Regions from separate parts of the Labrys sp. ALF-8 genome, predicted to be linked through region 1. Evidence: riboswitches for the same ligand, from Rfam matches in the RefSeq annotation. Region 1 holds a riboswitch; each other region holds the start of a gene.
The links. Region 1 has a riboswitch for cobalamin ahead of bluB (5,6-dimethylbenzimidazole synthase). Riboswitches for the same ligand answer to the same signal wherever they lie in the genome.

Region 1 (10,470 bases):
GCGGCGATCCGCCTGCTCAACCGTCATGGCATCGAGGTGGTACTGCCCAGGGGCGAAGGCTGCTGCGGAGCACTGGTTCACCACATGGGCAAGGAGGCCTCGGCCCTCGCATATGCCAAGACCAATATCGATGTCTGGATCACGGAGATGGCTGCGGGGCTCGATGCCATCCTGATCACCACGTCGGGCTGCGGCACGACGATCAAGGATTATGGCTTCATGCTGCGCGATGATCCGGTCTATGCGCAGAAGGCAGCCGCCGTCTCGGCCATAGCCAGGGACATCAGCGAGTATCTCGAGACGCTCCCGCCTCTTCCGGTGACCAGGGAGACCGGCCAGAGCGTGACCTATCATGCCGCCTGCTCGCTCCAGCACGGCCAGCAGATCAAGACGGCGCCCAAGAACCTCCTGAAGCAGGCAGGCTTCGTGGTGAAGGAAGCGGCGGAAGCTCATCTTTGCTGCGGCTCCGCCGGTACCTACAACATGCTGCAGCCGGAGATTTCCGCACGGCTGCGCGAGCGCAAGCTCGGCAACATCGCCGCGACCAGGCCCGAGATCATCGCAGCCGGCAATATAGGCTGCATGACGCAGCTCGCGCAGGGCACCGCGACGCCGATCGTCCACACGGTGGAGCTGCTGGACTGGGCGACGGGCGGCCCGAGGCCGAGCGGCCTTCCGGCAAGAGCCGAGGAGCCCCGGCGCATCGACGGTGCATGAGGCTCAGCTTGAATAGACCGGTCGAATTATGCTCCTACCCGGGCCTGGATGATCGAATCAGCATCGTTCGCGTCGAGAACGAAGTCGATGCCGTGTTTGTCCGAACACGCAGGTTCAACGTCCTGGTGGACACGTTGGGAACGCCCGAGCAATGCCGCATGGCCTTGGATCTTCTTGGGATCGAGGCGTCCTCCCTTCCCCTGATCGTGGTCAACTCGCATATGGACTGGGATCATTTCTGGGGCAATGCCGCCATTGCAGGCCGTGCCCCCATCCTTGCTCATGCGTCCGCTCTGGAACGCTTGCGTGACCCTGCCGCGCAGAGGACCTTACGGGAAAAAGCCAGTCAGGATCCAAGATTCCGGGACGTCGAACTCGTGAGTCCGACCGTGACATTCGCCGGACCGGCAGTGCTTGATGGCGGCGACATGACGCTGGAACTCTTCCATACCCCAGGCCATACGCCCGACCATCTCGCCATTTGGATCCGCGAGCTACGCACCTGCCTCGCGGTCGATGCCGTGGAGCATCCAATTCCGGAGGTTTGGAGCAGGAGTTCGAAGGATCTGCGTCTATTGCGCGAGTCGCTGGGGAAGATATGCAGCCTGGATGCCGACATTGTCATTCCCGCACACGGGAATACGTCTTCTCCTTTGACCGTCCGTGAAAACCTGGCCTACTTCGATACCTTGGCCGAACGGGTCGAAAGCCTTGCTCCGGGCCAGCTTACCGACCCGGATCTCTGTCATGCCAAGGGATACCGGCTTCAGGACTTCGTGTCCGTTCCGACGAGTCTGCCCGCCGAGTTGGTGGGCTTCTACGAGGAATGCCATCGCACGAATCTCGGTGCGACTGTCCAGGCACAAATCGAAAAGCAGAAGTGACGGCAGACCGAGGCTACCCCATCGAGGCTGGCACGCCTGCCGTCCCTCCAAAGGTTACGATGACAGTTCCGCCAGGTTCTTCCTTGCGACCTCGTTCGCCGGATTGAGTTCGACGGCCTTGGCGAAGATCTTCCTCGCCTCGTCCAGCTGGCCGCCGGCGCGCGCGGCGTGGCCGAGGCCCATCAGGGCCGGCTCGGAGGGACGCAGCTGAAGCGCCTGCTGGAAATGTGCGGCGGCTGGCTCGAAGCGCTCATGCTGCAGCAGGAGGTAGCCAAGGTTGAGATGGGCCTCGGCATGGCGCGGATCGGCCCCGATGCAGGCGAGAAAGGCGCGCAGGGCCTCGTCTCCGCGCCCCTGCGAGGCCAGCAGGCCGCCATAGTTGAAATGCGCGTCGGCGAACTTCGGATCGATGTCGAGGGCCGAGCGGAAGCAGAATTCGGCGCGGCTGGCGTTGCCGAGACCGCGATTGGCGAGGCCGAGCCGCATCTGGGCATCAGCGCTCCGCGGGTTGAGCTGCACGGCCCTTCGCAAGGCGCTTTCCGCATCGCCATAGGCCTCACGCTGGATCAGCAGCGTGCCGAGCAGGTTCAACGCATTGAAATCGTTGGCATTCCCGGCGAGGATCTCGCGATAGGCGGCCTCCGCGACGTCGAGACGACCCGCCTCATGATGTTCGATGGCTTTTTTCAGTTTTGCGTCGGCGGCCATGTCTTTGCATCCAGGCAGGGGCGGATGGGAAGGAAGTGCCGGACCTTGTGACGGATGACGGCCGAAAGGTCAATTCGCGCGAGTGCCGGCATCGGGCCGCAATCGGAGGGCCGCGCGTTTCGATACTTCCCTCGTCAGCGGGAAGTTTTCCGCAAAAAAGCGGATAATGGGTTTCAAGGGGGCTGCTTATTGGTCTATCCATCTCCCCGACGATTTCCGCCATATGGAGCCTTCCATGCCTGACTCTGTCCCGACCGGTCTCGCCATCACAGGCGCGATGGGCCCGCGCTATGATGAAATCCTGACGCCGCAGGCCCTGGAATTCGTCGCCACGCTGCAGCGCCGCTTCAACGGGCGCCGCAAGGAACTGCTCGCCAAGCGGGCGGAGAGGCAGAAGCGCTTCGATGCCGGCGAAATCCCCGACTTCCTGCCCGAAACGACGAATATCCGCGAGAGCGACTGGCAGGTCGCCGCCCTTCCCACCGACCTGCTCGATCGCCGCGTCGAGATCACGGGCCCTGTCGATCGCAAGATGATCGTCAATGCGCTGAATTCCGGCGCCAAGGTCTTCATGGCCGACTTCGAGGACGCAAACTCGCCCACCTGGTCGAACTGTCTCGACGGCCAGATCAATCTCAGGGATCGCTGGGCCGGGAAGATCGATTTCACCGATGCCACCACGGGCAAGGCCTATGCGCTCAAGCCCAATCCGGCCGTGCTGATCGTGCGCCCTCGCGGCTGGCATCTCGAAGAAGCCCATGTGACGCTGGACGGGGAGCCGCTGTCCGGGTCGCTCTTCGATTTCGGCCTCTATTTCTTCCACAATGCAAAGGCGCAGCTCGCACAGGGTTCCGGGCCTTATTTCTATATTCCCAAGCTCGAGAGCCATCTTGAGGCAAGGCTGTGGAACGACGTCTTCCTCCTGGCCCAGGAGAGCCTCGGCGTGTCGAAGGGCACCATCAAGGCGACCATCTTGATCGAGACCTTGCCCGCCGCCTTCGAGATGGACGAGATCCTCTACGAACTGCGCGACCACATCGCCGGCCTCAACTGCGGGCGCTGGGACTACATCTTCTCCTTCATCAAGAAGCTCGCCAAGAACCAGGCCTATATCCTGCCGGATCGCAGCCAGGTGGTGATGGGCAAGGCCTTTCTGCGGGCCTACAGCCTGTTGCTGATCAAGACCTGCCATCGGCGCGGCGCCTTCGCCATGGGCGGCATGGCGGCGCAGATCCCGATCAAGAACAATCCGGCCGCCAACGAGGCCGCCTTCGCCAAGGTCAAGGCCGACAAGGAGCGCGAGGCCGGCGATGGACATGACGGCACCTGGGTCGCCCATCCCGATCTCGTGCCGGTGGCGATGGAAGTGTTCGACCGCCTGATGCCGCAGGCCAACCAGCTCGACAAGAAGCGCGAGGACGTTCAGGTCGGCAAGGCCGAGCTCTTGGAAGTGCACCAGGGGACCCGCACCGCCGAGGGCCTGCGCGACAATGTCCGCGTCGGCGTCCAGTATATGGAGGCTTGGCTGCGCGGGCGCGGCGCGGTGCCTATCTACAACCTGATGGAGGATGCGGCCACGGCCGAGATCTCGCGAGCCCAGATCTGGCAGTTCGTCAAATATGGCGTGACGCTGGAAGGTGGCATCGCGGTGACGCCGGCATGGTTCGAAGGCGTGTTCGAGGAAGAGATGCAGCGCGTGCGCGGCGAGGTCGGCGATGCCGCCTTCTCGGGTGGCCGTTTCCCCGATGCCGTGAAGCTGTTCAAACAGCTCTCGCTGGCACCCGAATTCGCCGACTTCCTCACCCTGCCCGCCTACCAGATGATCGTGTGACCGGATTGCTCGTCCGCTGCCTGCGACGACGCAGGCAGCGGCCGCAGTGCATCGGCCTTCTGTTCGAAGCACCAGTGCCGATCCGCCGCCCGAGCGACGCCCCTCCGCCGACATTTCGCTTGCGCCATCCGGCGTTCCAGCCAAACTCCCCGCAAATGGACAGGAATCAGCCGACCCGACTGTCCTTGCGCGGAGCACCCATGTCGATGTCATCGCCCAATCCCCATTACAGCGGCGACGCCTCCCTCGGCGTGGGACAGATCGTGAGTGACGCCTTCAACACCGGCGTCAAGAGCTATCTCGCGCTCTTCTTTCTCAACCTGCCTATTCTGATCGCCGCCGTCGCCGCCTTCGGCTCGGGCTCCCAATCGATATTTTCCGAGGACGGCGCCGCCATGGAACAGATGATCCGTGAGAACACGGGTCGCTTCATCGCGCTGGAGGTCGTGATCTTCGTCATCTCCATCGTCTGTTCCTGTGCAATGATCCGCATCCTCCTTGATCGCTATGTCGGTGCCCCTGTCTCCGACAGGGAAGCCGCCGTAACCGGCGCGAAGAGGGCGCTGCCTGCCATCGGATTGCTCCTCATCTTCGTGTTCGCCTATGTCGTCATCGCCTTCGTGCTCGTCCTGATTGCAGCCTTCCTGCAGGCCGTGATCGGCATCCTCGCCCCCATCGCGGCGCTCGGCGTGGCGCTCCTCTGCCTCTACCTGATCTTTCCCTATGTCCTGTCGGGCATCGTCTGCATCACGGAGGAACTCGGCCCCATCGAATCCCTCAGCCGCAGCAAATACCTGACCGACGGCTATCGCTGGCCGCTTCTGGGACTGACCTTCGTGGCGCTCCTGATCATGGCCGTTTACCAGGGCATCGTTCTCGGTCTCGACTATGCTCTCGCCCCTGCGGCCTTCGGCCGGACGATCCTGCTCGTCTTCGTGGCGCTGATCTATCCGCTGCTGGGCGGCTGGGTAATCGGCCTGTTCGTGATTGCTGCTCACCGCCTGCGAGCTCTCAAGGATGGCGCGATGTCGCGGCGGATGCTGTCGAACGTGTTCGAGTGACGCGGCGGCGCAGCCTCGTCATCACGGCCGTGGGTCGTCGGCCCGTACGGTGGTCAGCCGGCGCTTGAGGCGCACGATGGCTTCCTTCTGCAAATCGCTCGCCATGCCCTCGGCGTTGGCGACCTTCGAGAGCATGCCGATGAACTCCAGCCGCTCGTCCATCGTGAGATGGCTTGCGAGCAGCGGTGCGAGGTCGTCGGCAACGGGCGAGAAAACACGTCCGCGATCAGTCAATTGCCAAGCCGCCTCGAACATCGCCTGGCGATCCTCGATGCCCAGGGGATCGGCCATCAGATCATAGATGACGTTCTTCTCGGCGGCCGTCAGCGGAGCGCCCGTGCGCACGAGCTGGATCATCAGCACCACGCCGGCAAGACGTACGTCCTGGATCTGGTGCAGTGACCGACGGGCGAGCGCGCCCGGATCAGGCGAATCGGGGTCCTTGTTCAGGGGGCGAGCGGGAGCGTCACGCCGGCCCGCGGCATCGCGCGCCTGTATCTTCCCATTGCGCCGGATGAGCCAATAAAGACCACCGGCGCCTGCGGCTATGGCCAGGAAGAAGACACCACGCGGAACCTGCAGCAGCAGAAGGCTCATCAGCACAAGGGCAGCGATCCAGCCCGCCCATTTACGCACGAAGTCCATGATGCCGCCTTCAGCCCCGACTCGCCCTTTCAGGACATTCCGCGGGGGGAAGGCCGTACAGGCCCGTCTTCCATGCCCTGCCGCATCAAAGCGAGCAAGGGCTCATTTGCCCCAGCCTGCCCCCAGCCCTCGAAGTTCAGTACATCTTCAGGCGGGAGCCGCCTGCGCCACCCCTTCACTTCGAGTTCGGGGCGGACATAGGCCTCATGCACATAGCCAAGGCAGAGATAGGCAATGGGAATCACCCGGTCGGGAATACCCAGCATGGCACGCAGCTTGGCGGGGTCGATGATACTGACCCAGCCTACGCCGATCCCCTCGGCCCGCGCCGCCAGCCAGATGTTCTGGACGGCGCAGACGGTGGAATAGCTGTCCATGGCCTTGTCGTGGGTGCGCCCCAGCACGACCGGCCCGGCACGATCCGGATCGCAGGTGATGCACAGATTGACCGGTGCCTCGACGATGCCCTCCAGCTTGAGCGCGCGATAAGACGCCTGCCGCTCCGCCGGGAACATGGCCGCCGCTTCCTCATTGGCCTCCCGGAACAGCGCCTGCACCTTGCGCCGGGTCGCGAGGCTGCGCAGCACCACGAAATTCCAGGGCTGCATGAAGCCGACCGACGGCGCATGGTGTCCCGCGAGCAGGATGCGTGCGAGCACCTCGTCCGGCACCGGCTCGGGGCTGAACTGGCTGCGCGTGTCGCGCCGCGTATAGATGGCACGGTAGACGGCGTCCCGTTCGGCCGAAGAGAACGGCCCGCAAGCCGCAAGGGCCTGGCTGTTGTCCATCGAGTGTCCCCTGACGATGGCAATCCCCGCGCCGTCCGCGCACGGGAACCTATCGCCTCCGGCCGGTCTTCTGACTCGGGATCATCCCGCCCGGACGCCTTCCCCGCGATGGCGAGTGGCATCTGCCCGACCGGTCCCCCTCACAGCGTTGGGCACGTCGCGGCTTGGAACCGCGTTCCCGATTCTCCCGCCAGGCGGGCACCGAAGGTCACGGGGATGTAGCATGGAGCAGCGAGAGCGGAAAGTGCCGGCCTACTCGGCCAGCACGCGTGTCGAGGGGAAGATCACTTCCACCAGGGTTCCCGCATTCTTCGTCGACTGTATGGCGAAGGTGGCACGATTGGCTTCCACCAGCGCCTTGGTAAGCGGCAGGCCGAGGCCGGTGCCTCCCAGCGTCGTGGAGGCCACCTGGCGGAACGGCTCCATGGCGATGGCAAGTTCGCGTTCGGTCATGCCGACACCGGTGTCGCGCACCCGCAGCACCGCTTCCCCCCGTTCGGAAAGCGTGGTCGAAATGATCGCCTGGCCGCCGGCCTGGGTGAACTTGATCGAGTTCGACAGGAGGTTCAGCACGATCTGGCGCATGCTGCGCCCATCGGCCACGACATTGGGCAGGCCGCTGGTGAGGGCCATGCGTATGATGATGCGATCTCGCGCTGCCTGCGGCTGCATCAGGCTCACCGATTGCTGCACGACCTCGTTGAGGTTCACGCTCGAAAAGGTGAGGTCGAGCTTGCCGGCCTCGATCTTGGAGAGATCCAGGAGATCGTTGACCAGGCTGATGACGTGCTCGCCCGAGGTGTGGATGTCGCGGGCGTAGGAACGATAGCGCTCGTTGCCCATGGGGCCGAAACGCTCCTCCATCATCACCTCCGCGAAGCCGATGATGGCATTGAGGGGCGTGCGCACCTCATGGGAGATCTTCGCAAGGAAGTCGGACTTCTGCGAGGAAGCCTCCTCCGCCTGCCGCTTGGCCGCCGTCAGTTCTCCTTCCGCCTTCTTGAAGGAGGTAACGTCGCGGAGCACGGCGCAGAAACGCCTGCCGTCGTCGCCGAGCCGCCCGATCGTCATGAACAGCGGCACGGAACCGCCCTGCCGAACGCGCCCGACAACCTCGCGGCCATCGTTGAGGAGACTCGCCACGCCGTTCGATCGCAGGCTGTCCAGATAGTCATAGGCAGCCCGATGGCTCTCCGGCGCAAAAAGCAGGAGCAGATCCTTGCCCACGATCTCGCGCTGTTCATAACCGAACAGAGCTTCCGCGCTGCGGTTGATGCTGACGATGCGCCCTTCCCGGTCCAGGATCACCACCCCGTCGGTCGCGGTATCGAGCACGGCCTGGAGCTCCTCGGCGCGGCGCTCGGCAAAGCGCAGCTTCTCGGTGCTGGCCTCTCCGAGCGGGCGACGCACCGAGATCAGCAGCGCACTCTCGCCGTCCCAATGCGTGGTCTGCACGCGGCCGTCCACGGTGATGGTTTCGCCGGAAGCCGTCTTCAGCAGCACGCCGGAACCAGCCTCCTCGCCATTGGCGACAGGAGCGGCGCCGGCGAAGACGCGGTCCAGCCCACCATCGTGGCGGATTGCGTCGACATCGGGATAGCCGAGCAGTTCGAGCATGGTGCGGTTGGCGAATTGCAACTCCTCGCCACGGGCGATGAAGATGCCGATCGGCAGGCGATCGATCAGCGCCACGGGCACCTTGTCGAGGCGGCCCAGCCTGATCGAGCGCTCCGTATCCGCTTCCGCCGCATCGGAAGCAGCCGCCTCCTCGCGCCAGCGGACCTCGTCGTCCATGTCGAGCGGCAGCAAGGGCTCCCGCTCGGGCAGGCCGGCCCGCGCAGGCCCATCGGCCTTCGGCGCCTCGGCCTTGATTGCCTCGGCCTTGATTGTTTCGGCCTTGGGCGTCTCGGCCCTGGGAGCCTCGGCATCGCGCGGCCTGGAAATCTCGGATCTGGCGGGCTCGGCCTTGGGGGAGCGCGGCTCTCCTTCGATCCGCGCGCCGAGGGCCTTGGCGATCTCGTGGAAGGCAATGCGCTCGGTCGGCGTCAAGCTGTGCCGGTCCGGGCCGTGACGATCCTGGTTCTGGCGATCCTGGTTCTGACGATCCTGCCCGCCTCGCTCGCCACCCGCCTTGCTCGGCAGGCGCACCACATTGCTCTCGGCGGCCCGCTGCACCGGGCGAGCAGGCTGGACAGGCGGCGGCGCAACTGGCTCGGCCGGCGTTGCGGCGGCGGCAATTCCTGCCTCGTCCTCGTCGGCGGGATCCGCTTCCTGCCAGACGATCGAGGCGGCCGGCCGAGGCGCCGGCTCGATGGAGACGGATATCGGCCTGGGAAGTCCTGCGACGCCGAACCCCTTGAAGCCCTGGAAGCGCCCCTCGACCCCGGTCGTGGGTGACGCGCTCAGCGTGAGCGGAATCTCCTGGCCATTGGCTCGATCCGGCCAAAGCAGCGTAAGGCCCGTCCAGGTGCGACGACCGGCCAGGGCTTCCGATATCGCGGTGCTTTCCGCGAGACCTGCGGCAGCCGCGATCTCCTCGAAGCGCCGGCCAGCCCAATCGGCGGCTGCGTGGCCCAATACCCCTGCAAGCTCCGGCGAAACCGCAAGGAAGCGCCCGCCGGCATCGGTCTGGAAAGTGAAGCGGACAGCCTTGCTGCGGACCGGGATCGATGCCGCCGGTGCCGGTCGCGCGGATTCCACTTGGCGTGGACCAGGCCTCACGAGCTCGGCGATCGCGGGCGCCGGTGCATCCTCGATCGCAGCGGCAGGCTTTTCTCCATCGAGATCGACCCAGCTCCAGGCCCCGCTCTGCTCATAGGGCTTGGTCAGCCCGGCATCCTCCGCCGCAGGAAGCGGCGGCAGGGTTTCGGGCACGGAAGGTGGTGCCCAACCTTGTTGCCGGCGGCCGCGACGCGGGAGATCGAGAGATTGCACGAGAAGGCCGAGAAACCCCTCGGGACCGTCGAAGGAGCGGCAGGCGCAGGAAAGCGCATCGAGAGCGCCCATGCCCGGCGGGCGCAGGCGTTCGAGCCGCATCGCTCCCGGGCGCGGCAGCTTGCGGGCGATGGCCGCGATCTGCGGCGCCAAGGCCACCAGCGCGGCGTTGGACTGCTGGCGGGTAACGTCCGCGGGCGAAAGGCCCAGGCTCTCGGCACCGGAGCGATTCGCCCACACAAGCGAGCGCCCGTCGAGATGCCAGACGAAGGCCGGACGAGGATCGTCCATCAGCGCCTGAAGACGCCGATCGGCAAGCAGTGCGGTACGCAACATTGCCTCGATCATGCCGAACCCTGAAACCTGCGGAAATGACTAACAAAGTATGAATACAGATGGAAAACAAAACGGTAAATCACCAGCCATCCTCCATCCCCCGCTGATCTGGGGCATGGTTAAAAGCGCGAGGCTGCGCTATCGTCCGCTCGACCCGCCGGGTCCGTGGAGGATGATGACATGACAACCAAACCGCCCAATTTCGAGATTCCCTCCGAAATGCGCGAAATGGCCGAGAAAAGCGTCGACCAGGCTCGGAAGGCTTTCGACGGCTTCATGGGCGCGGCCTACAAGGCAGCCGGCACCATCGAGGGCGCTACGGACACGCTGCAGGCCGGAGGCAAGGACATCGGGCGCAAGGCCCTGACCTATGCCGAGCAGAATGTGGCGGCCGCCCTCGAATTCGCGTCCAGCCTCGTGAAGGCCAAGGACCCGCAGCAGGTGCTGCAGTTGCAGAGCGACTTCATCAAGAGCCAGCTCCAGGCCTTCGGAGAGCAGGCCAAGGATATCGGCGCCTCGGCGAGCAAGCTTGCCTCGGACGTTGCCAAGCCTCAGAAGTAAAGGCA
Region 2 (10,470 bases), on a different replicon from region 1:
CCTTGTTTTCCAGGAAGATCACGGGATCGTCGTCCCGTATGGCCTGGATCAGCAGTCCCTTCGCCTCGTAGGCGGAGGACGGCAGCACGACCTTCAGTCCCGGAACATGGGTGAAGATCGGATAGAGGCACTGGCTGTGCTGGCTGGCGGCGCGGAAACCGGCCCCGTACATGGCCCGGATGACCAGGGGCGTGCGGGCCTTGCCGCCGAACATGTAGCGGAATTTCGCCGCCTGGTTGAAGATCTGGTCGAAGCAGACCCCCAGGAAGTCCACGAACATCAGTTCGGCCACCGGGCGCAATCCCGTCGCGGCCGCACCTGCGGCAGCCCCGATATAGGCGCTTTCGCTCAATGGCGTATCGAGAATGCGTTCGCGGCCGAATTCCGCCAGCAACCCCTTGGTGACGCCGAGCACGCCGCCCCATGCATCCTGCTCGCCAGGCGCTCCGGCGCCGCCGGCTATATCCTCGCCGAGCAGCACGACCGACGGATCGCGCCGCATCTCCTGGCGCAGGGCTTCGTTGATGGCCTGCCTGTAGCTCTTCTTGCTCATCGAACCCACGCTCCTCAATAGCTCACATAGACATCGGTCAACAGATCGGCTTCCGTCGGCAGCGAGGCGGCCTTGGCATTGCGCACGGAGGTCTCGATCTCGTCCGCCACCGCCCGGTCCACCTCGTCGAGGTCGCCGGCCTCCAGCAGGCGTGCCTCGGTGACGCGCTTGCGGAAGCGATTCAGGCAATCCTGGTTCTCCCGGATGGCGTCGACCTCTCCCGGCGCACGATAGGTCGTGGCGTCTCCCTCGAAATGGCCGTAGTAGCGGGCCAGCCGCACATGCAGCATGCTCGGGCCTCCACCGTTGCGCGCCCGTTCTATCGCGGTGCCCGCAGCCTCGTAGACCGCCGCAAAATCGAACCCGTCGACTTCCTGACATGGCATTCCGAAGCCTTCGGCGCGCTTGGCCTGGGATCCGGCGACCGAATAGGACGAGGATGTCGACTCGGCATAGCCGTTATCCTCAACGACGAAGATGGCCGGGAGCTTCCAGATGGTGGCTAGGTTGTAGCTCTCCAGCGTCGTACCCTGGTTCGAGGCACCGTCGCCGAGAAAGGCCACCGCAACGCCGCCCGTCTTGAGCACCTTGGCTGTCAGGGCGGCTCCGCAGATGAGCGGCGGGCCACCGCCGACGATGCCATTGGCGCCGAGCATGCCCTTCGAAAGGTCGGCGATATGCATCGAACCGCCCTTTCCGCCGCAGACACCTCCCTTGCGGCCGTAGATCTCCTGCATCATGCCCGCGACCTCGACGCCCTTGGCGATGCAGTGGCCGTGACCCCTGTGGGTCGAGGCGATGCTGTCGATCTCAGTGAGGTGCATGCAAACGCCCGTCGCCGAGGCCTCCTCGCCGGCATAGAGATGCACGAAGCCCGGTATCTCGCCGGTGGCGAATTCGACGTGCAACCGTTCTTCGAAATCGCGGATGGTCCGCATGGTGCGGTAGGCCCGCAGCAGGTCAGTCCGATTGAGTTGCATGATGAGGCTCTCCCTGAAGCAGGCCGGTTCTAGACATTCGTCTGGATGAGGATCTTGAGCGCCGCGGCGTTGGGCGCCGTGAGCACTTCGAAGCCGTGGCGCACCGCGTCGTCGAGCCCGATGCGCGCGGAGATCGCCCGCTCGACCGGCAGCTTGCCGGATGCGACCAGGCCGATGACGCGCGGCCACATCGTGGTCTCGTAGCACCAGCTGCCTTCGAGGGTGATGTCCTTGGTGACCAGGGCCGAGACGTCGACAAGCCCTGGCTTCACCAGCAGTCCCACCTGCACGATGGTGCCACGCTTGCGCACGAGGCCGATGCAGGTGGCGAGGGCGGCATCGTTGCCGACGCACTCGATGGCGACGTCGACGCCATGGCCACCCTCCGTATGCGCGGCGATGGCGGCCGCGGCCGACGGCGAAGCGGGGTCGAAGGCTTCGGTCACGCAGCCAAGCTGCATGACGCGCTCGCGTCTCGCAGGATTGGGTTCGGAAACCAGGATCGTCGTGGCCCCGGCGGCGCTGGCCGCCAGGCAGACGAGCGCACCGATGGGCCCGGCCCCGGTGACGAGCACCGAATTGCCGGCGGCGACGCGTCCCTTGTCGACGGCGTGGACCGCGACTGCGGCCGGCTCGATCATGGCCCCCTGCTCGTCCGAGACGGCGTCGGGAAGGCGGGCGAGGTTCTCCTCCGGCACGACCGATTGCTCGGCCATGCCGCCCCAGGGCCAGCTCAGGCCGACCAATGCCAGCCCATCGGCGAGTTGCGCGTAGCCGCGGCGCCGGTAGAAATCGTTCTGCGGGGCTATCAGCGGCTGGATGGAAACGCGATCCCCCGGCCTGACACTCGTAACCGCCTCGCCGACCTCAACGACGCGGCCGCTATATTCATGCCCGAGTACCTGCGGCCCATGCTGCCCCGTGACAGGATGCGGCTCGACCGGGATGAAGATGGGACCGGCGGCATACTCGTGGAGATCGGTGCCGCAGATGCCAACGAAGCTGTTGCGCACCAGGACGTCGTTCGGGCCGAGCGCACCCGGCGAGGCAATGCTGTCGATCCTCAGATCGCGTCTTGCATGGAACCGAAGTGCTTTCATCAGCACTCCTCCGCGCGCGAAAATGCACGGGTCATCATGCGGCGTCTCCTCACATTGAGTTTCTGTCGAACTCATCGCAAGGAGATTGCGAACGGCATCGCTACCGGGCAAGAAATTAGGAGGCGGCGCGAAGCAGGAAGTTGGCGCCATACAACAAACTGTCGCAGTATCGCGACAGGTGTGACAGTGCCGCATCATGTTGCATCGCAATAAACTTGACGATCCGGAAGATGCGTTGGATTTTGTACATGCTGAACGTACCAAGGTCGTGATCCGCTCGTAGAAGCGGCCGTGGGGAGGACGTCAGATGAGCAGCTTGCCGTCGTCGCAGCATGCGGAACGCGTGTTCGCGGTACTGGGCAAACCAGAGGAATCCCTCGGCATCGCCGCGTCCTGGCGCCGATGCCTCGTCGACCACCACCTCGATCCGGAGCAGGCCGTTGCTCCGACCGTGCTGAGCAATTTCGAATTGCGTTACGCCCGTGATCAGGCCGGGCGCCTGATGCGTGTCGCCGACCCCGAACTCGACAGGTTGCATCGCCTTGTCGAGAGCGTGGGCTATGCGGTGCTGATGGCCGATCTCCACGGCGCGGTTATCGCGCGGCGCGTCACCGAGGCAGACGAATGGGGATGCCGGCACTGGAGCCTGTGGACCGGTGCCATGTGGAGCGAGGAAATCGAGGGAACCAACGGCGTCGGCACCTGTCTGGCCGAGGAGCGGGCCGTCACGGTGCATCGCGACCAGCATTTCAGGCGCCGTTACGGACACCTCACCTGCACGGTGTCTCCCCTGTTCGATGCCGTCGGACGCCTCGCGGGCGCCCTCGACGTCTCCTCCTTCCGGCCCGATCCGGAGGGACGCCTGCTGCCGCTGGTGATGGCCGCCGTCCAGGACACGGCCAGCCGCATAGAAGCTGCCTGCTTTCGCGATCTCTACGCCCGCTATCTCATACTCACCCTGCCCTCGAGGCCGGACGGCTTCGTCTCCTCCGTCCCCCTGCTGGCAATGGACACGGACCGAAGGATTGTCGGGGCCACGCGATCAGCCCGGATACTGCTGAATATCGACGAGGACGCCCTGGAAAGGGGGACGAGCATCGGCGACGTCCTTAGCGACAGCGTGGACGATGCGAGCTTTGCGGCGGCAACCAGGAACGTGCTCATAGGCGCACTCGCGCAGGCCCAGGGCAATGTCAGCGAAGCGGCAAGGCTGCTGGGCATCAGCCGCGCCACCCTGCATCGCAAGATCAGGTCCCTTAACCTGCAGCGAGACAATGCCTTCCGCTGACGTCTCGGGGCACCAGGCATCACGTTCGAACTTGCTCGCCGCCGCTCCAAGAGCAAAACGCCGCGTCGGGTGACGCGGCGCCTGCTTGATGCTGGAGATCAGGCTGGTTCAGAAGGTGCGGCGAAGGCGCACACCGGCACCGACGCTGTCGACGGTGCTCTGAGGAGACTGCGTCGCCAGCGAACCGCCCGGATTCTTGTTCTGGTACCAGACTTCCGCGCCGGCAATGAAGCCTTTGACCACGGTATAGTTCACCTGGCCGCCGACGACATAATACCGGAAGTCAGCCGTAGTGCTGGTCGCAATGCTAGGAGCTTCATATTTGAGATAACCGCCGAAAAGCACGGCCTGGAGTTGTTTGGTGACGTTCAAGCCCGCTTCAGCCTGCACCGTCCAGCCCTTGGCCCGGTCGAGATCAAACGGAGCAGCCGTGGAAACATAGGCATCGGAGCCTCCAAATCCCAAGACGCTGTTGCCAGCGAAGGTGCCGTTCGGCTGGGAACCGCCCACGCCGAGATACTTCACCGCTCCGTCTGCATAGCTGCCTTCAGCGGCGATATAAGCACCAGCGAGAATCGGGAAGTTCACGTTACCAGCCGCACCGACCGAATACCCCCACGTCGTGCCGTACTGAGCGAGCGCAGAACGGTTCTGATGCAGCGCCCCCATGACCTGGAAACGGCCCCAGCCAGTTTTGTTGTCGTCGTAGCCGATCACACCGACGATGTCGGGCACCTGCGAGCCGCCGGCAGTGTTGATGTTGATGCCGTTGACGAGCACCGTGGAGGTGTTGCCGTAGGTGGTGCCCGCACGGTGATCGCGATTGTCTTCGATCGACAGCGTGGCGAAGGCCTTGTCGAACTGGGCGGTGTAGCTGATCAGGTTGCGGCGGCCCTGCTCACCGAAATAGGGCGCGAAGAACTCGGCCTGGTATTTGGGATCGTAGAAGGCGTAGGGCGACCATGCGAAGCCGGCGGTCAGACCCCCGAACTGCAGATAGGCCTGGCGAACGGTGAACGTATCATGCACGCCCGTGGTCGAACCATAGGGCGGGGCCGTGCCGGCATTCGATTCGGCCTGGAGTTCGAAGAAGGAGCGCAGCAGGCCGTAGTCCGTCTGGGTGCGCGCATCGAAGCGGATGCGGGCATTGGTACGGAACTGGGTCTGGTTGATGTTACGCTTGTTCGCGATATGATCCGGGGTCGACTGAAACCAGTAGTCAGCGCGGACTTGGCCGCTGATCTGGAGGCAGGTATCGCTACCGGGAATATAGAAGAAGCCGGGGCCGAAGGCGGAGCAGACCTTCACATATTCGACCGCCTCGCCCTTGGTCATGGGAAGATCGGCAGCCGAAGCAGCAGTGACGGACGCGAGAGCCGCAATAGCACCAAGCAGAAGTGATTTGTTTTTCATAAGAATCCTCACAGTCAATCGCACCAATACCTTGAATCCGTCACCGGTATACAAGTTATGACAAAGGCTTCGGCGCTGCAGAGCGCAGAATTTAGCTTTGAAGCGCCAGACGAAGATCCTTCGCTGCGCTGCGATATGAGAGGTCTCTTACATTGGGCGATAGATAACAATGACAAGCTATGTCATGCTTCTGACACATTTACGCTTCGCCAACGCCTGTGGCATATATAACACATGCAACATATACTATAAGTAGCAAAGTCGAATACGTTCACCCTTATAGACATCCATTGTGACGATCGGGCGAAGGTCGTGCCCGGTCGTCGCCTGACTGAAGGGACACATCGCCCACCGACAAAAGAAAACCCCCTCCGCATGCGGAAGGGGTCTCCTGCCAGCCGGAAACGGCTTCGGTTCAGCCCAGATTGAGCTCCTTGAAGAAGTCGTTGCCCTTGTCGTCGATCACGATGAAGGCGGGGAAGTCCTCGACCTCGATGCGCCAGACGGCCTCCATGCCGAGTTCGGGATATTCGAGCACCTCGACCTTCTTGATGCAGTCCTGGGCCAGGCGCGCCGCCGGACCGCCGATCGAGCCGAGGTAGAAGCCACCATGCTTGGCGCAGGCTTCGCGCACCTGCGCGGAGCGGTTGCCCTTGGCGAGCATGATCATCGAGCCGCCCGCCGCCTGGAACTGATCGACGTAGCTATCCATGCGCCCTGCCGTCGTGGGACCGAAGGAACCCGAGGCGTAGCCCACCGGCGTCTTCGCCGGGCCGGCATAGTAGACGGGGTGATTCTTGATGTAGTCGGGCAGCCCTCCCCCCGCTTCCAGGCGCTCGCGCAATTTGGCGTGGGCGAGATCGCGCGCCACGATGATCGGCCCGGTGAGCGACACGCGAGTCTTCACCGGATATTGCGACAGCGTCTCCAGGATCTTCGGCATGGGCTGGTTGAGGTCGATCTTGACCACCGCTCCCCCCAGCTTGCTCTCGTCGATCTCGGGCAGGAAGCGAGCGGGGTTATGCTCGAGTTCCTCCAGGAAGATGCCGTCCCGCGTGATCTTGCCCATCGCCTGCCGGTCCGCGGAGCAGGAAACGCCGAGGCCGATGGGCAGGCTCGCCCCGTGGCGCGGCAGGCGGATGACCCGCACGTCGTGGCAGAAATATTTGCCGCCAAACTGTGCACCCACGCCCAGCGACTGGGTGAGCCTGTGCACCTCCTGCTCCAGTTCGAGGTCGCGGAAGGCATGTCCGAGTTCGGACCCCTGCGTGGGCAGGGTATCGAGGTAGCGCGCCGAAGCGAGCTTGACGGCCTTGAGGGTCAGTTCCGCAGAAGTCCCCCCAATCACCACGGCCAGGTGATAAGGCGGGCAGGCGGCCGTGCCGAGCGTCAGGATCTTCTCCTTCAGGAAGGCGATCAGGCGGTCCTTCGACAGGATGGAGGGCGTCGCCTGGTAGAGGAAGGTCTTGTTGGCCGAACCGCCGCCCTTGGCGACGAAGAGAAACTTGTAGGCTTCCTCCCCCTCGGCCGAGATGTCGATCTGCGCCGGGAGGTTGGTCTTGGTATTCTTCTCCTCGAACATGGAGAGCGGGGCGAGTTGCGAATAGCGGAGATTCTTCTTCTCATAGGCATCGCGAATGCCCTGGGCGATGGCCCCCTCGTCCTCGCCGTCGGTCCAAACCTTGCGGCCCTTCTTGGCCATCACGATGGCCGTGCCGGTGTCCTGGCACATGGGCAGCACGCCGCCGGCGGCGATATTGGCGTTCTTCAGCAGGTCGTAGGCGACGAAGCGGTCATTGTCCGTCGCCTCGGGATCCTCGAGGATATTGCGCAGTTGCTGAAGATGGCCCGGCCGCAGCAGATGGTTGATGTCCGTGAAGGCCTGCTCGGCAAGCAGCCGCATCGCCTCGCCATCGACCTGCAGGATCTCCCTGTCGCCGATCTTCTCGACCCGCACGCCCTGGTCCGTCAGCTTTCGGTAGGGCGTCTCATCGACCCCGAGTGGGAAAAGGGGCACATGAGGATAAGTGGCGTTCGAAGCTGAATCGGCAGGCATGGAGGGGAACTCCGGTTCATTGCGAGATCAGGGCAATTCCAAACTGCCCATGGTGGCGCATCATCTAGACCTTATTGCTCGCGCTGCCTACGGTTTCCTGGAAATGCAGCCGAGCCATGCGCCCCTCGCCGCGTGCGAGCCCCCGGCGTGCCTGGGTGCAGGCGGCGCTTGCTCTCCCGACAGCAATGTCCCGATCCCGCCAGCCGATGTCGCTTCGCCTCTAGTACGCCCCACGACTCCATGTAGTCTGACCTCATTCGTGGTGCCGGTCCTGCCTGGGAGGAGGACTGGATAATTGGGAAGCCGGCGGAAATTCCGGCGCTGCCCCCGCAACGGTAGAGGAGTTGGTCTGGCAACTGCCACTGGATCGGGAACGATCCGGGAAGGCGCCGAGACCAGGCCCGCAAGGCCGCTCCTGAGCCCGGAAACCAGCCTCGAAGCCAAACCGATGGATCGCGGCGGGCGTTCCGGATGGATGATGGGACTTCGATGCCTGAGGCAAAGACCCCATCCGCCTTCCAATCCCACCGTTGTCCATCCAACGCACAGATGGTCACGTGGGATTTTGACATGAATGCGCATCAGGACATGCTCGGCCGCCTTCGCGGCCACCGCCCCGGCACGACGCTGGACGGCAAGTTCTATACCGACCCCGAGTTCTTCAATCTCGACATGCAGCACATCTGGTATCGCGAATGGCTGTTCGCCGGCCATGATTGCGAACTAGGCAAGCCGGGGAGCTACATCACCCTCCAGGTCGGCGACTATCCCGTCATCGTGCTGAGGGCCAATGATGGATCCATCCGCGCCTTCCACAATTCCTGCCGCCACCGCGGCTCCCGCCTGTGCTCGGCGGAGCGCGGCACGGTGGCCAAGCTCGTCTGCCCCTACCATCAATGGACCTACGAGCTCGACGGTCGGCTGCTGTTCGCACGCGACATGGGCGCCGATTTCGATGCCAAGCAATATGGCCTGAAGCCCGTTCATTGCGAGACCGTCGGCGGCTATGTCTGGATCTGCCTCGCCAAGGACGCACCGGACTTCGAGGGGTTGCGCGCCCTTGCTATGCCCTATCTGGCGCCCCACCGGCTGAAGGATGCGAAGGTCGCCTTCGAAAGCACGATCGTCGAGAAGGGCAACTGGAAGCTGGTGTGGGAGAACAATCGCGAATGCTATCACTGTGCCGGCAACCACCCGGAACTGTGCCGCACCTTCCCTGAAGCGCCGACCGTCAGCGGGGTGCAGGGCGCACAGGACGATCCACTCATCGCTGCCCACTGGGACCGCTGCGAGGAAGCGGGACTGCCCTCCCTCTTCCGGATCTCGCAGAGCGGCCAGTATCGCACGGCCCGCATGCCGCTGCTTCGCAACGCCGTCAGCTACACGATGTCGGGGCGGCCTGCCGTCAGCCGGCCGCTGAGCGGCTCGATCGAGGAAGGCAATATCGGTACGCTGCTGCTCTTCCACTATCCCACGACCTGGAACCACGTGCTGGGCGACCACGCCGTGAGCTTCCGCGTTCTTCCGATCGGCCCGCGGGAGACGCAGGTCACCACCAAATGGCTGGTCCACAAGGATGCTGTGGAGGGCGTCGACTATACGATCGACGAACTCACCCATGTCTGGACCATGACCAACGACCAGGACCGGCAGATTGTCGAGGAAAACCAGCGCGGCGTCGCCTCGCCCGCCTACGAACCCGGCCCCTACGCGCCGGATCACGAGGGCGGCGTGATGCAGTTCGTCGAATGGTACCGCAACGCGATGGAAGCCTCTCTGGGGGGCGACGCGGTACGCCTGCGCAGCGTGGCGTGAGCGCAGAGGCGCCCTCACCGTCCGGAGAGGGCTAGAATCCACGGCCGGGCGACATCGCCCGCGATGAAACCCGCCGCGGCGTTCCCAATCTTCGAGACCTCGTGTCGCCCCTCCCTCCGGGGAGCGTGAAAGCTCAGGATTCCATGTTCAAGCATCTCGACCAAACCCAGCCCTGGAACGACAGGGACCAGCAGCTCGAATGCGTCTCGGTCGTCAGCGAAGGCCGTGACGTCGCGACCTTCACCTTCCGCGCTTCCGAGGAGGGCTGGTTCCGCTACGAGCCGGGCCAGTTCATAACGCTGGAAATTCCGGCGCTGGATGGACCGGTGTTGCGTACCTATACGCTTTCCTCCAGTCCCTCGCGCCCGCTGTCCATCAGCGTCACCGCCAAGGCGCAGGCAACCAGCATCGGCACCCGCTGGATGTTAGACAACCTCAAGCCCGGCGCCCGGCTGAAGGCCTACGGGCCTCTCGGCCAGTTCACCTTCCACCGCCATCCGGCGGAGAAATATCTCTTCATCTCGGCAGGTTCCGGCATCACGCCGATGATATCGATGACCCGCTTTGCGGCCGACCAGGGCAAGGCGGCCGACATCGCCTTCGTCAATTGCGCGCGTCGCCCTTCCGAGATCATCTTCCGACATGAACTGGAACGCCTCGCCGCCGGCATGCGGCAGCTGCGCCTCGCCTGGATCGTCGAGGAAGCGGATCCGGGTGAAGTGTGGACGGGATTTCGTGGACGCCTCAATGCCCCCGCGCTGCGTCTCATCGCGCCGGATTTTCGCGAGCGTGAAGTGTTCTGCTGCGGGCCTGCCCCTTTCATGGCAGCGGTCAAGGACATGCTCGAAGCCAATGGCTACGACATGCGCCGCTACCACGAGGAGAGTTTCCATCCGCCCGAAACGGACGAGGCGGCGGCCGCGATCGGTGCGGACGAGATATGCGAGGGCAGCGTCGCATTTACGCGCTCCGGCATGGAAGTTCCCTCCTCCAGCCAGGAGACCATCCTCCAGCTAGCCCGTTCCGCCGGCCTCAACCTGCCCACCGGCTGCACCATGGGCCTTTGCGGCACCTGCAAGGTGCAGCGCCTCTCGGGCGAGACGGTGATGAACCATCAGGGCGGCATCCGGGAAGAGGAGATCGCGGCCGGGTTCGTGCTCGCCTGCTGTACCCGCCCGGTCGGGCGCGTCGAGATCGAGGCCTGACGATGCCGGGTTTCGAGCCTCTCAATCCGGACGCCCTCGTGGTGAATGCCTTGCTGTCCG
Region 3 (10,470 bases), 320 kb from region 1:
TATTTCTGCCAGGAGGAGCGCGCGGAGCATTTTGCCCGTGCGCGGCCGCTCGACAGGGGCCACCCCACCCTACACGCCATGCGAAGCCTTGCCGCCGAGCTCAATGTCGTGCTCCCGATCAGCCTCTTCGAACGCGCCAACCAAGCCTACTACAACAGCCTCGTCATGGTTGACGCCGATGGCGGCGTGCTCGGCCTGTATCGCAAGTCCCATATTCCGGATGGCCCGGGCTATGAGGAGAAGTTCTATTTTCGCCCTGGCGACACCGGCTTCAAGGTATGGCCGACCCGATACGGCAATATCGGGGTCGGCATCTGCTGGGACCAGTGGTTCCCCGAGGCGGCGCGTGCCATGGCGCTGATGGGGGCGGACGCTGTCCTCTACCCTACGGCGATCGGTTCCGAACCCGTCTCGGGCTACGATTCCATGGAGTATTGGCGCACGGTGATGCGGGGGCACGCCGGCGCAAACATCGTGCCGGTGATGGCGGCGAACCGCACGGGGGTGGAGCGCTTCGGAGAGCGCGAGCTAACCTTCTACGGCTCTTCCTTCATCGCCGGCCCGCATGGCGAACTCGTTGCCGACGCGGGACGCTCGGGCGAAGCCGTCCTGACCGCGACCTTCGATCTTGATGCCATCCGGGCCCAGCGCGCCGCCTGGGGCTTGTTCCGTGACCGGCGTCCGGAGCTGTACGGATCGCTGGCCACGGGGGACGGCAGCACGAAGGTGGGGTGATACCGGCGCTCTCCCGCCATCGCCCTCCTTTTTGCTTCGGTCCCGGTCGAGTTATCCCCAATACGAAATCGTGGCTTGAACCTGGGGCCGATCAGCGTAATCATGACGCTATGACGACACGCCGCAAAAGGAGGCGTCATGACGGAGGCCGATCCGCCGGGATCGCAGTTTTCGCGGAGCGAGAGCGCTGATATCGCGTATTTCCCCGCTTCGCGACGATCCGATCCACCAGCCATCGCCTTTGACCGGCACGAACTGCGCCAGATCATGAATCTGTATGGCCGCATGGTCGCCAACGGAGAGTGGCGCGATTATGCCATCGACTTCCTGCGCGACAAGGCCGTGTTCTCGATCTTTCGCCGCACCTCCGAGATGCCTCTTTATCGCATCGTGAAGGATCCGGCGCTTGCGCAGCGCCAGGGGGCCTTCAGCGTTCTGGCGCCTTCGGGCATGATTCTCAAACGCGGCCATGACCTCTCTCGCGTCCTGCAGGCGATCGACAAGCCCGTAAGGGTGGTGGTGTAGCCGAAAACGTTGGGCGGGCCAGTCCGTGGGCATGGTCCTGCGGCGAAAGGCGCGGGATCGGGGTGCCGCTCTCCGCTACTTGCGTGACGAAGGCGATCTGTGATCGCCACGCCGCGCATGTCTGTCCCTGGCGCCTTCAGGGCTATTTCAATCCCTTGACGAACTCGGCCACCACCGGCGTGAGCTTTTCCACCATCACGTCCACGCCCGCGGCAGTGGGATGCATCCCGTCGGGCTGGTTCAGCTTCGGGGTGCCGGCCACGCCATCGAGGAAGAAGGGATAGAGCGGCACCTGGTATTTTGCCGCCAGGTCCGGATAGATCGCATCGAAGGCCTTCTGGTAATCCGCGCCGAGATTGGGCGCCGCCCGCATGCCCATCAGGAGCACCGGGATGTTGCGCTTCTTCAGGCGCGCCAGGATCTCGTCGAGATTGGCGCGGGCCTGGACGGGGTCCATGCCGCGCAGCATGTCGTTGGCGCCCAGTTCCAGCAGTACTGCCTTGGTCCCATCGGGCACTGACCAGTCGAGTCTTGCCAGGCCGCCATCGGTCGTATCGCCGGAGACGCCGGCATTGTCGATCACCACCTCGACGCCCACCTTCCCGAGGGCGGCTTGCAGCTTGGCGGGATAGGCATCCTGCGCCTCTAGCCCGAGGCCTGCCGTCAGGCTGTCGCCCAACGCCACGAGATGCGCGGGCTCGGCACGGGCGGGGAAGTTACTGACAAGTAACGTGAGAATTGCCACAATCGGTGCGTAGATGCGAAGACGAACCACGGAAAACCCTTCGGATGCCCTTATGAACGATGCAATCGACCTCGCCGATGTCCACCTCAGTCTCGGCACCGGCGCGGCGCGTGTTCATATTCTCAAGGGCGTTACGCTGAAAATAAGGCGGGGGGAAGCGGTGGGGCTGGTTGGTCCCTCCGGCTCGGGCAAGTCCACGCTGTTGATGACGCTGGGCGGGCTCGAGCGGCCCGACAGCGGAACCGTGCGCATCGCGGGCCAGGATCTGGGCGTGCTCAACGAGGACGGCCTGGCGCGCTTTCGCGGCCGGCATATCGGCGTGGTCTTCCAGTCGTTCCATCTCATTCCGACCATGACGGCGCTCGAGAATGTCGCCGTGCCCCTGGAACTCGCCGGGCGGCGCGACGCCTTCGAGAGGGCGCGAGCCGAGCTGGAAGCGGTGGGCCTCGGGGCCCGCACCGCGCATTATCCGGCGCAATTGTCGGGCGGTGAGCAGCAGCGCGTGGCGCTCGCGCGCGCGCTGGCGCCGGAACCTGCGATCCTCATCGCCGACGAGCCGACAGGTAATCTCGACGAGGGCACGGGCACCGGCATCGTCGAGCTGATGTTCCGCCTCAAGCGCGAGCGCGGCGCCACGCTGGTGCTGGTGACACACGATCTCGGCCTCGCGGCGCGTTGCGACCGCATGGTCCGCATACGCTCGGGCTATATCGAATCTGACGAGCCGGCGAAGATAGAAGCGGCAGAATAGCCCGGATGCCCGTGTATCCGGATCACTCCTTCAGCAAGGCCTGCACATCGAGACGCCGCGTGTACATGGCAAGCTTGCCGTCCTCCGCCCTCGGCCAGTCTTCCTGCGGACGGTCCCAGTAGAGTTCCACGCCGTTCTGGTCGGCATCGCGCAAGTAGAGCGCCTCGCTGACGCCATGGTCGCTGGCACCGTCGAGCTCGATCCCGGCAGCCAGCACGCGGCGGAGCGCATCGGCGAGGGCGGCGCGCGTGGGGTAGAGGATGGCGGTGTGATAAAGACCCGTGGAACCGGGCGGCGGGGGTGAGCCGCCCTTGCTCTCCCAGGTATTGAGGCCGAGATGATGGTGATACCCGCCGGCCGAGAGAAATGCGGCCTGCGTGCCGTACCGAGCCATTACGTCGAAGCCGAGGACGCCGACATAGAAGTCCAGCGCACGGTCGAGATCGGCGACCTTGAGATGCACATGTCCAATCCTCACCCCGGCGGCGACGGGTTTGGGAGCGGGGGCGAGCGGATGAAGCGGTTCAATCGACATGGGGAAAATCCTTCTGTCACCGAGATAAGCCCTCCGGGGATTTTTCGCCATGATACGGTTTGGAAGAAGTCTCCTGCCGCGTCGAGCGGTCCGAACCATGGAGACGATCATCGTTCGTGGGTTCTCTCCGGCTCTTCCTGGCGCACTGCACCATCGGATGAAAGGCAATCGACGGCCCCGAGATCAGAACTCGATGCCCTCCTGTGCCTTCACGCCCGCGGCGAAATGGTGCTTCACGAGGGTCATCTCCGTCACGAGGTCCGCCGCCTCGATCAACTCGGGTTTTGCATTGCGTCCTGTGACGATGACATGCAGGTCCGGGCGCCGTCCCTTGAGGGTCGCGACCACCTCGGCGAGGTCGAGATAGTCGTAGCGCAGCGCAATGTTGATCTCGTCGAGCACCACGAGCCGCATGGCGGGATCGGCCAGCATTTCCTTGGCCGCCTCCCAGGCGCGGCCCGCGGCCGCGACGTCGCGGGCGCGATCCTGGGTCTCCCAGGTGAAGCCTTCGCCCATGCTCTTCCAGGTGACGAGGTCCTCGAAGCGCTCCAGCGCCTTGCGCTCTCCCGTGGACCAGGCACCCTTGATGAACTGGACCACGCCGATGCGCCAGCCATGGCCGAGCGCACGCATGATCAAGCCGAAGGCGGCCGTCGATTTTCCCTTTCCCGGGCCGGTATTGACGATCAGCAGGCCCTTCTCGATCGTCTTGGCCGCGACCTCGGCATCCTGCACGGCCTTGCGCTTTTCCATCTTCGCCTTGTGGCGTGCCTGTTCGTCCGTCATTTCACCACCATGGGCAGGCCCGCGACCGTGAAGACGACCCGGTCGCAAAGCGCTGCGATCTGTTGATTGAGACGCCCCTGCTCGTCACGGAAGGCGCGCGCCAAGGCGTTTTCCGGCACGATCGAGAGGCCGACTTCATTGGAGACGAGCACGACGGGGCCGCCAGCCGCGCCGAGCGCTCCGGCAAGGCTGTCGAATGCCGGCTTCAGCGCATGCTCGCCAAGCATGAGGTTGGTAAGCCACAAGGTTAGGCAATCGACGAGAACCGGCCCCTCGGACGCCGCAATCGCCTCGGGTAGTGCCAGGGGTGCGTCCACCGTACGCCAGCTTTCGTTCCTCCGGGCCTGGTGCTCCGCGATTCGCTGGCCCATTTCCTCGTCGAAGGCCTGGGCCGTGGCGATGTAGGTCCAAGGGGCAGGATGGGCAGCAATCAGCGCCTCGGCATGGCGGCTCTTGCCGGAGCGCGCGCCGCCGAGGACGAGGGTGAGACGAGGGGCGAACATGGAGCCTTCCTGCCGGGTTTAGAGGCAGATGGCAAGCACCGGCAGAGGGGCTTCTGCTTTGTCCGCGCCCCTCGATGCCAGCAAGAAGGGCGGTGCCGCCCTTCTTGCAAGCTTCTCGTTTCAGAAGCGGACTGGAAGTCCACGCTCCCCGCGCTTCATGCCCCGCTCGACAGGTCCACATTCTTGATGGGCAGCGCCCGGATGCGCTTGCCGGTGGCATTGAAGATCGCATTGCACACGGCCGGCGCGATCGGCGGCGTGCCGGGCTCGCCGATGCCGCCCCATTTGCTGCCGCCGCTCAGCACCAGATGCGTCTCGATCTTCGGCGTGTCGGCGAGGCGAGCGACCTGATAATCGTCGAAATTGCCTTGTACCACTGCGCCCTTGTCGATGGTGATCTCGCCGAAAAGGGCGGCGGAAAGGCCGTAGACCACGGCGCTTTCGATCTGCATCACCACGGTGAGCGGATTGACGACATGGCCGCAATCGACGGCCGCCACCACGCGGTCGACCTTCACCTCGCCCTTCGGGCTGACGGTCAGTTCCACCACTTCGCCCACGATGGTACCGAAGGATTCGTGGATGGCGATGCCGCGACCCGATCCCTTGGGGAGGGGGCTGTCCCAGTCGCTCTTCTCCGCCAGCGTGTCGAGCACGGCGAGAAAGTCGGGCTTTCCCTCGAGAAGTCTGCGCCGGTAGCGGTAACCGTCCACGCCCGCCGCCTGCGCCAGTTCGTCGATGAAGCCTTCGAGGGCGAAGGCGTTCTGCGACGAGCCGACGGAGCGCCAGAACATCACCGGCACATGGGTGTTCTTGAGGATGCAGTCGACCTGCGTGGCTGCCGAGCGGTAGGGCATGTTGGCCAATCCCTCGACGGCGGAGGGTTCTACGCCGTTCTCCACCTTGCCCCAGCCGAGCGAGCGCTGGATCGACCCGACGGCGGTGCGGACATGCATCGCCAAGGGCATGCCGTCGCTCCCCAGCGTAGCATGGAAGCGGATCGCGGCCTGCGGGCGATAGCGGTCGTGCCGCATGTCGTCCTCCCGGGTCCACACCAGCTTCACGGGCTTGCCCACGGCCTTGGAGATGGTCACGGCCTGCACGAGTTCATCGTTCACCGCTCGCCGTCCGAAGCCGCCGCCGAGGAAGCAGTTGTGGATCTCCACCTGCGTGGGCGGTACGCCTGCCGCCTTGGCCGCCAGCTGCAGGGCCATGTCCGGGTTCTGCGTGCCCATCCAGATCTCGACCTTGCCCACTGTGACATGGGCGGTGCAGTTGAGCGGCTCCATTGGGGCATGGGCGAGATGGGGCGCCTGGTAGAGGGCATCCACCCGCTTGCCGGCCTTGAGCCCGGCATCGACATCGCCGTTCGTCAGGGCGGTGACGGCCGGTCCGTCCAGTGCAGCGATGTAATCGGCGTCGAACTGCTTGGAGGTGGTCTCCGCCGCGGGTCCTTCGTCCCAGACGATCGGCAGATTTGTCAGCGCTTCCTTGGCACGCCAGAACCTGTCAGCCACCACGGCGACGCCGCCTTCGATCGGCACCACTGCAATGATGCCGCGACGGCTCCGGATAGCATTCTCGTCATAGGATTTGACCTTGCCGCCGAAGACCGGGCAGGTGGCGGCCGCGGCGTAGACCATGCCCGGCACGCGGATGTCGATGCCGAACCTGGCGGCTCCGGTGAGCTTGGGCGGAGTATCGAGTCGCGCCACTGGCTTGCCGATGAGCGTGTACTGGTCAGGAGTCTTGATCGGTGGATCGTTGGGCAGCGAGATGCCGGCGGCCTCCCCCGCCAGTTCTCCAAAGCCCAGGTTCCTGCCGCTCGCCTGGTGCAGCACCTTGCCCGCGTCGGCATGGCAGCTCTCGGGCGGAACGCTCCAGCGTGCCGCCGCAGCGCGCACCAAGCGCTCACGGGCGTTGGCGCCGGCCGCCTGCAGGAATTCGCGCGAGCGCCTCACGGCACCGGATCCGCCGGTGCCCATGCGTCTGTAGACGCTGTTCTCCCGCAGGTTCCGGCTGGCCGAGGCATATTCGGCCTTCACCTTGGCCCAGTCGCAGCCCAGTTCTTCCGCGACGATCATCGGCAGCGCGGTGAAGATACCCTCGCCCATTTCCGATTGGGCGACGCGGATGATCACGGTGTCGTCGGGCTCGATCATGATCCAGGCGTTGATTTCCCGGCCGGTCCTGGTCTCGTCCCAGGGCTGGTCGGCGACGACGAATGCGTCGGCAGCATCGGGAATGATGCCGCCGATCATCAGGCCGCCGGCGGTGGAGAGCGAGATCGCGAGGAAGCGGCGGCGATCGAGGACCGCGAGCCTCTTGTCGATGGCGTTCATGATCTCATCCCTTCGTCATGGCGGCGGCGCGATGGATGGCGGCGCGGATGCGGGGATAGGTGCCGCAGCGGCAGATATTGGTGATGCCGTTGTCGATGTCGTCGTCGCTGGGGTGGGGCATATCCTGCAGGAAGGCCACAGTGGCCATGATCTGCCCGGACTGGCAATATCCGCATTGCGGCACGTCCTCGGCCAGCCAGGCTTGCTGAACGGGATGTCCGCCATCGGGTGACAGGCCTTCGATCGTGGTGATCTTCGATCCTTCGACATCGCGGACCTGCGTCTGGCAGGAACGGATTGCGGCTCCGTCGACATGCACCGTGCAGGCGCCGCACTGGGCTATTCCGCAACCGAACTTCGTGCCGGTGAGGCCGAGTTCGTCGCGCAGTACCCACAGGAGAGGAGTCTCGGGCTCAATATCGAGCTGATGGGGGATATTATTGACGGTAAGGGCAACCATGGGCAGGCCTTTCAGCGGCTTATGCACGGCAGAAGGCCAGGCCCATCGGCGTCGGCCTACTGTTGGGCGATTGCAAGAAAGCCAGCTTAGCAGCAATCACGGCGGCCGGATGAAGGGTCACGGAGACGTGAGTCATCGTGACCAGGCGTGCAGAGACCCGTAATTCCAAGTGCAAAAGCACTATTCGAGGCGATCGGCACCCGGGCCGCTGGCCGGCATCACGGCTTGAGGAGTATTCTGCTGTAGCCTAGCGCATCGCCCGCGATGGCCACCAGCACGCCGATGGATACCAGGGTCAGCCCCACCAGAAAGATGCGTACGATGCGGCGGTAGATCGGCTCATCGAGAGAGGACACGGACAGCATTCCGGCCATCGACCAGATCTGGAAGGAGATGCCGATGGCGATGAGGAGGACGGCGAGGAGATCCTCGGGTATCCATGCGCCGGGCTGAGAAGCCCAGTTGTTCAGAAAGCCGAGCGAAAAGGCCAGGACCACGCCGATGGCCGTGACCGAGCCGTTGCGGAAGGTCGCATCGATCTTCGGGGCCGGCTGGGTCGGGGGTGTCGGCGGGGGCGAAGGGGTCTCGTCGGCCATGGTAGCCTCGCAGGATCAAGCCGGGGCTTTATGCCGGATTTTGAGGCAGTTTTGGAAGCGGGAACATTGACAAGCTTCGTCACACGGCCCTTATGTCATCTGCGAACGGTCTCTCGTCGAGAGAGAAGAGGGAATGCGGTGCGGGGCGGGTCTTGATCCTTCTCCAAAGCCGCGGCTGCCCCCGCAACTGTAAGCGGCGAGCGCTCTGCCATGAAGCCACTGGGTGACCGGGAAGGCGGCAGCGCGCGGTGAGCCGCGAGCCAGGAGACCTGCCGTTCGCATCGAGATCACCGGTCCGGGCGGGGCGCCGCGGCCACCGGTTTCCGTTTTGGGAGCGTCTCCACTGCCGCTTCCCGCGCCCCAGAGCCGTTTCGGCGGCATGAATGGGGCCGATGCAAGAAACTCCACTGCCAGTCCTTGTGCATGTCTGCGTGACCTGCCGTCGCGAGGGTGACGACCCCGAGGCGCCGCGCCAGGGAGCGAGGCTGCATGGTGCGCTCGCCGGCCTGCTACCCGACGGCATGAAACTCCAGCCCGTCGAGTGTCTCGGCAACTGCCGGCGTTCCTGCACGGTGGCGCTGTCGGCGCCGGGTACCTGGACCTATGTCTTCGGCGATCTCACCGCCGAGAGCGGAATCGATGTCGTCACCGGTGCCCGGCTCCTCGCCCACTCGGCGGACGGCCTGATGCCCTGGCGCGGCCGCCCCGAACCCTTCAAGCGCAGCATGATCGCGCGCATACCTCCCATCCCATCTCTCAAGGAAGCCGCCGAATGACCGCGCAAATGAAGGCAGAAACTGCCAAAGTTCCCTGCACCATCGTCACAGGCTTCCTCGGAGCCGGCAAGACGACGCTGATCCGCAACCTCCTCGCCACTGCCAATGGCCGCAGGCTCGCCCTGATCGTCAACGAATTCGGCGACGTCGGCGTCGACGGTGACATCCTCAAGTCCTGCGGCATCGAAAGCTGTCCGGAGGACGCCATCGTCGAACTCGCCAATGGCTGCATCTGCTGCACGGTGGCGGATGATTTCGTCCCGGCGCTGGAAACCCTGCTCGCCCGTCCCGACGCACCTGAGCATATCGTGATCGAGACCTCGGGCCTCGCGCTGCCGAAGCCGCTGGTGAAGGCCTTCAACTGGCCGGCGATCCGCTCCCGCGTCACGGTCGACGGCGTGATCGCCGTGGTGGATGGCGCCGCCGTCGCGGCGGGCCGGTTTGCGGACGATCCCGAGGAATTGAAGCGTCAGGCCGAGGGTGATGCTTCACTCGATCACGACAATCCGCTGGAGGAAGTCTATGAGGACCAGCTTCTGTGCGCGGACCTCGTGGTGCTGAACAAGGCCGACCTGATGTCCGCAGGCGAAGCGGACAGCGTCGAGAAGGATATCGAGAAGACCGTGCCGCGCGCCGTCAAGGTGGTGCGCACCTCCGAGGGGCGGATCGACGCCGCCGTGCTGCTGGGCCTCGGTGCTGCTGCGGAGAGCGATCTCGACGGACGCCCTTCTCACCACGACCACGAGGAGGAGCACGACCATGACGATTTCGATACCTTCGTGCTGGATCTGCCCGCGGTGGCCGATGCCGATGCGCTGGTGACCAGGCTGAGGGCTGCCGCCGACACGCACGACATCCTGCGCATCAAGGGTTTCGTCGCCGTCGAGGGCAAGCCGATGCGCCTCCTGCTCCAGGGTGTCGGCACGCGCTTCTCCCAGCATTTCGATCGTGCCTGGGCACCTGGCGAGGCCCGCGCCAGCCGTCTCGTCATCATCGGCGAGAAGGGCATCGACCAGGCAGCCATCCGCAAGACCCTGGAGCACTGATGCACCTGCTGCCGGCAGATACGCGCTCGCTCGACGCCAGTGAGGCCGCCATCGATCTGGGCCAGGCGCCCGGTGAGATCGTGTTCGCCTCGCTTACGGACAGCGATCTCGCACTGGCGGCAGCCTCCGGCCTCGATCAATTGCGTCTCGCGCCGCTGCAGAAACTGCGCCACCCCATGTCGGTGGATCTCTATGTCGAGAACACGGCGCGGCATGCGAAGGCGATCCTGGTGCGGTTGCTCGGCGGAATGGACTACTGGCGCTATGGCATCGAGGAACTGGCATCCGCCGCGCGCACCCATGGGATCGCGCTCGCCCTCATCCCTGGCGATGCAAGGCCCGATGGCAGGCTCGCGGCGCTCTCGACCGTTCCGGCCGCCGCGCTGGAGCGGCTGGATCGCTACTGGCGCGAAGGGGGGGCAGCGAATGCGAGGGCGTCGCTGCTGTATGCGGCAAGGCTGGGCGGGCTGGATTTCGGCGAGCCGGAGGAGCCGGTAGCGGTGCCGAAGTATGGGGTGCTGGGAGCGGGAAGCTCCTGTGCGGCTCCCGGAAACGAAGGCCCCGCTGGGAAGGAAGAGGCGGACATGAGGTCCGCGCTCCCAGCCGCCATCGTCTTCTACCGCTCCATCCTTCTCTCCGACGACATCGCGCCCATCACGGTCCTCGCGCA

Region 2: it holds a riboswitch for cobalamin, as region 1 does, so the genes downstream of both, AC6H34_RS28175 (aromatic ring-hydroxylating oxygenase subunit alpha) here and bluB (5,6-dimethylbenzimidazole synthase) in region 1, are expected to answer to the same signal.
Region 3: it holds a riboswitch for cobalamin, as region 1 does, so the genes downstream of both, AC6H34_RS15075 (DUF1636 family protein) here and bluB (5,6-dimethylbenzimidazole synthase) in region 1, are expected to answer to the same signal.

The regions. Positions count from the first base shown of each region.
Region 1 covers NZ_AP048537.1:3,578,455-3,588,924, reverse strand. Annotated here, with positions in the region: gene glcF (glycolate oxidase subunit GlcF) at 1-717, shown strand, start outside; gene AC6H34_RS16470 (MBL fold metallo-hydrolase) at 726-1,601, shown strand; gene AC6H34_RS16465 (tetratricopeptide repeat protein) at 1,656-2,309, opposite strand; gene aceB (malate synthase A) at 2,545-4,140, shown strand; gene AC6H34_RS16455 (hypothetical protein) at 4,341-5,201, shown strand; gene AC6H34_RS16450 (tellurite resistance TerB family protein) at 5,223-5,846, opposite strand; gene bluB (5,6-dimethylbenzimidazole synthase) at 5,876-6,634, opposite strand; cobalamin riboswitch at 6,678-6,855, opposite strand; gene AC6H34_RS16440 (PAS domain-containing sensor histidine kinase) at 6,887-9,904, opposite strand; gene AC6H34_RS16435 (phasin) at 10,085-10,465, shown strand.
Region 2 covers NZ_AP048538.1:1,702,909-1,713,378, forward strand. Annotated here, with positions in the region: gene AC6H34_RS28145 (alpha-ketoacid dehydrogenase subunit beta) at 1-553, opposite strand, end outside; gene AC6H34_RS28150 (thiamine pyrophosphate-dependent dehydrogenase E1 component subunit alpha) at 568-1,533, opposite strand; gene AC6H34_RS28155 (2,3-butanediol dehydrogenase) at 1,563-2,633, opposite strand; gene AC6H34_RS28160 (GAF domain-containing protein) at 2,941-3,921, shown strand; gene AC6H34_RS28165 (porin) at 4,030-5,334, opposite strand; gene AC6H34_RS28170 (fumarate hydratase) at 5,750-7,390, opposite strand; cobalamin riboswitch at 7,634-7,841, shown strand; gene AC6H34_RS28175 (aromatic ring-hydroxylating oxygenase subunit alpha) at 7,961-9,205, shown strand; gene AC6H34_RS28180 (FAD-binding oxidoreductase) at 9,349-10,410, shown strand; gene AC6H34_RS28185 (hypothetical protein) at 10,413-10,470, shown strand, end outside.
Region 3 covers NZ_AP048537.1:3,262,640-3,273,109, forward strand. Annotated here, with positions in the region: gene aguB (N-carbamoylputrescine amidase) at 1-735, shown strand, start outside; gene AC6H34_RS15030 (DUF2794 domain-containing protein) at 874-1,260, shown strand; gene AC6H34_RS15035 (arylesterase) at 1,403-2,035, opposite strand; gene AC6H34_RS15040 (ABC transporter ATP-binding protein) at 2,058-2,756, shown strand; gene AC6H34_RS15045 (VOC family protein) at 2,779-3,291, opposite strand; gene cobO (cob(I)yrinic acid a,c-diamide adenosyltransferase) at 3,475-4,077, opposite strand; gene cobU (bifunctional adenosylcobinamide kinase/adenosylcobinamide-phosphate guanylyltransferase) at 4,074-4,580, opposite strand; gene AC6H34_RS15060 (xanthine dehydrogenase family protein molybdopterin-binding subunit) at 4,736-6,922, opposite strand; gene AC6H34_RS15065 ((2Fe-2S)-binding protein) at 6,927-7,382, opposite strand; gene AC6H34_RS15070 (hypothetical protein) at 7,601-7,978, opposite strand; cobalamin riboswitch at 8,068-8,269, shown strand; gene AC6H34_RS15075 (DUF1636 family protein) at 8,371-8,754, shown strand; gene cobW (cobalamin biosynthesis protein CobW) at 8,763-9,800, shown strand; gene cobN (cobaltochelatase subunit CobN) at 9,800-10,470, shown strand, end outside.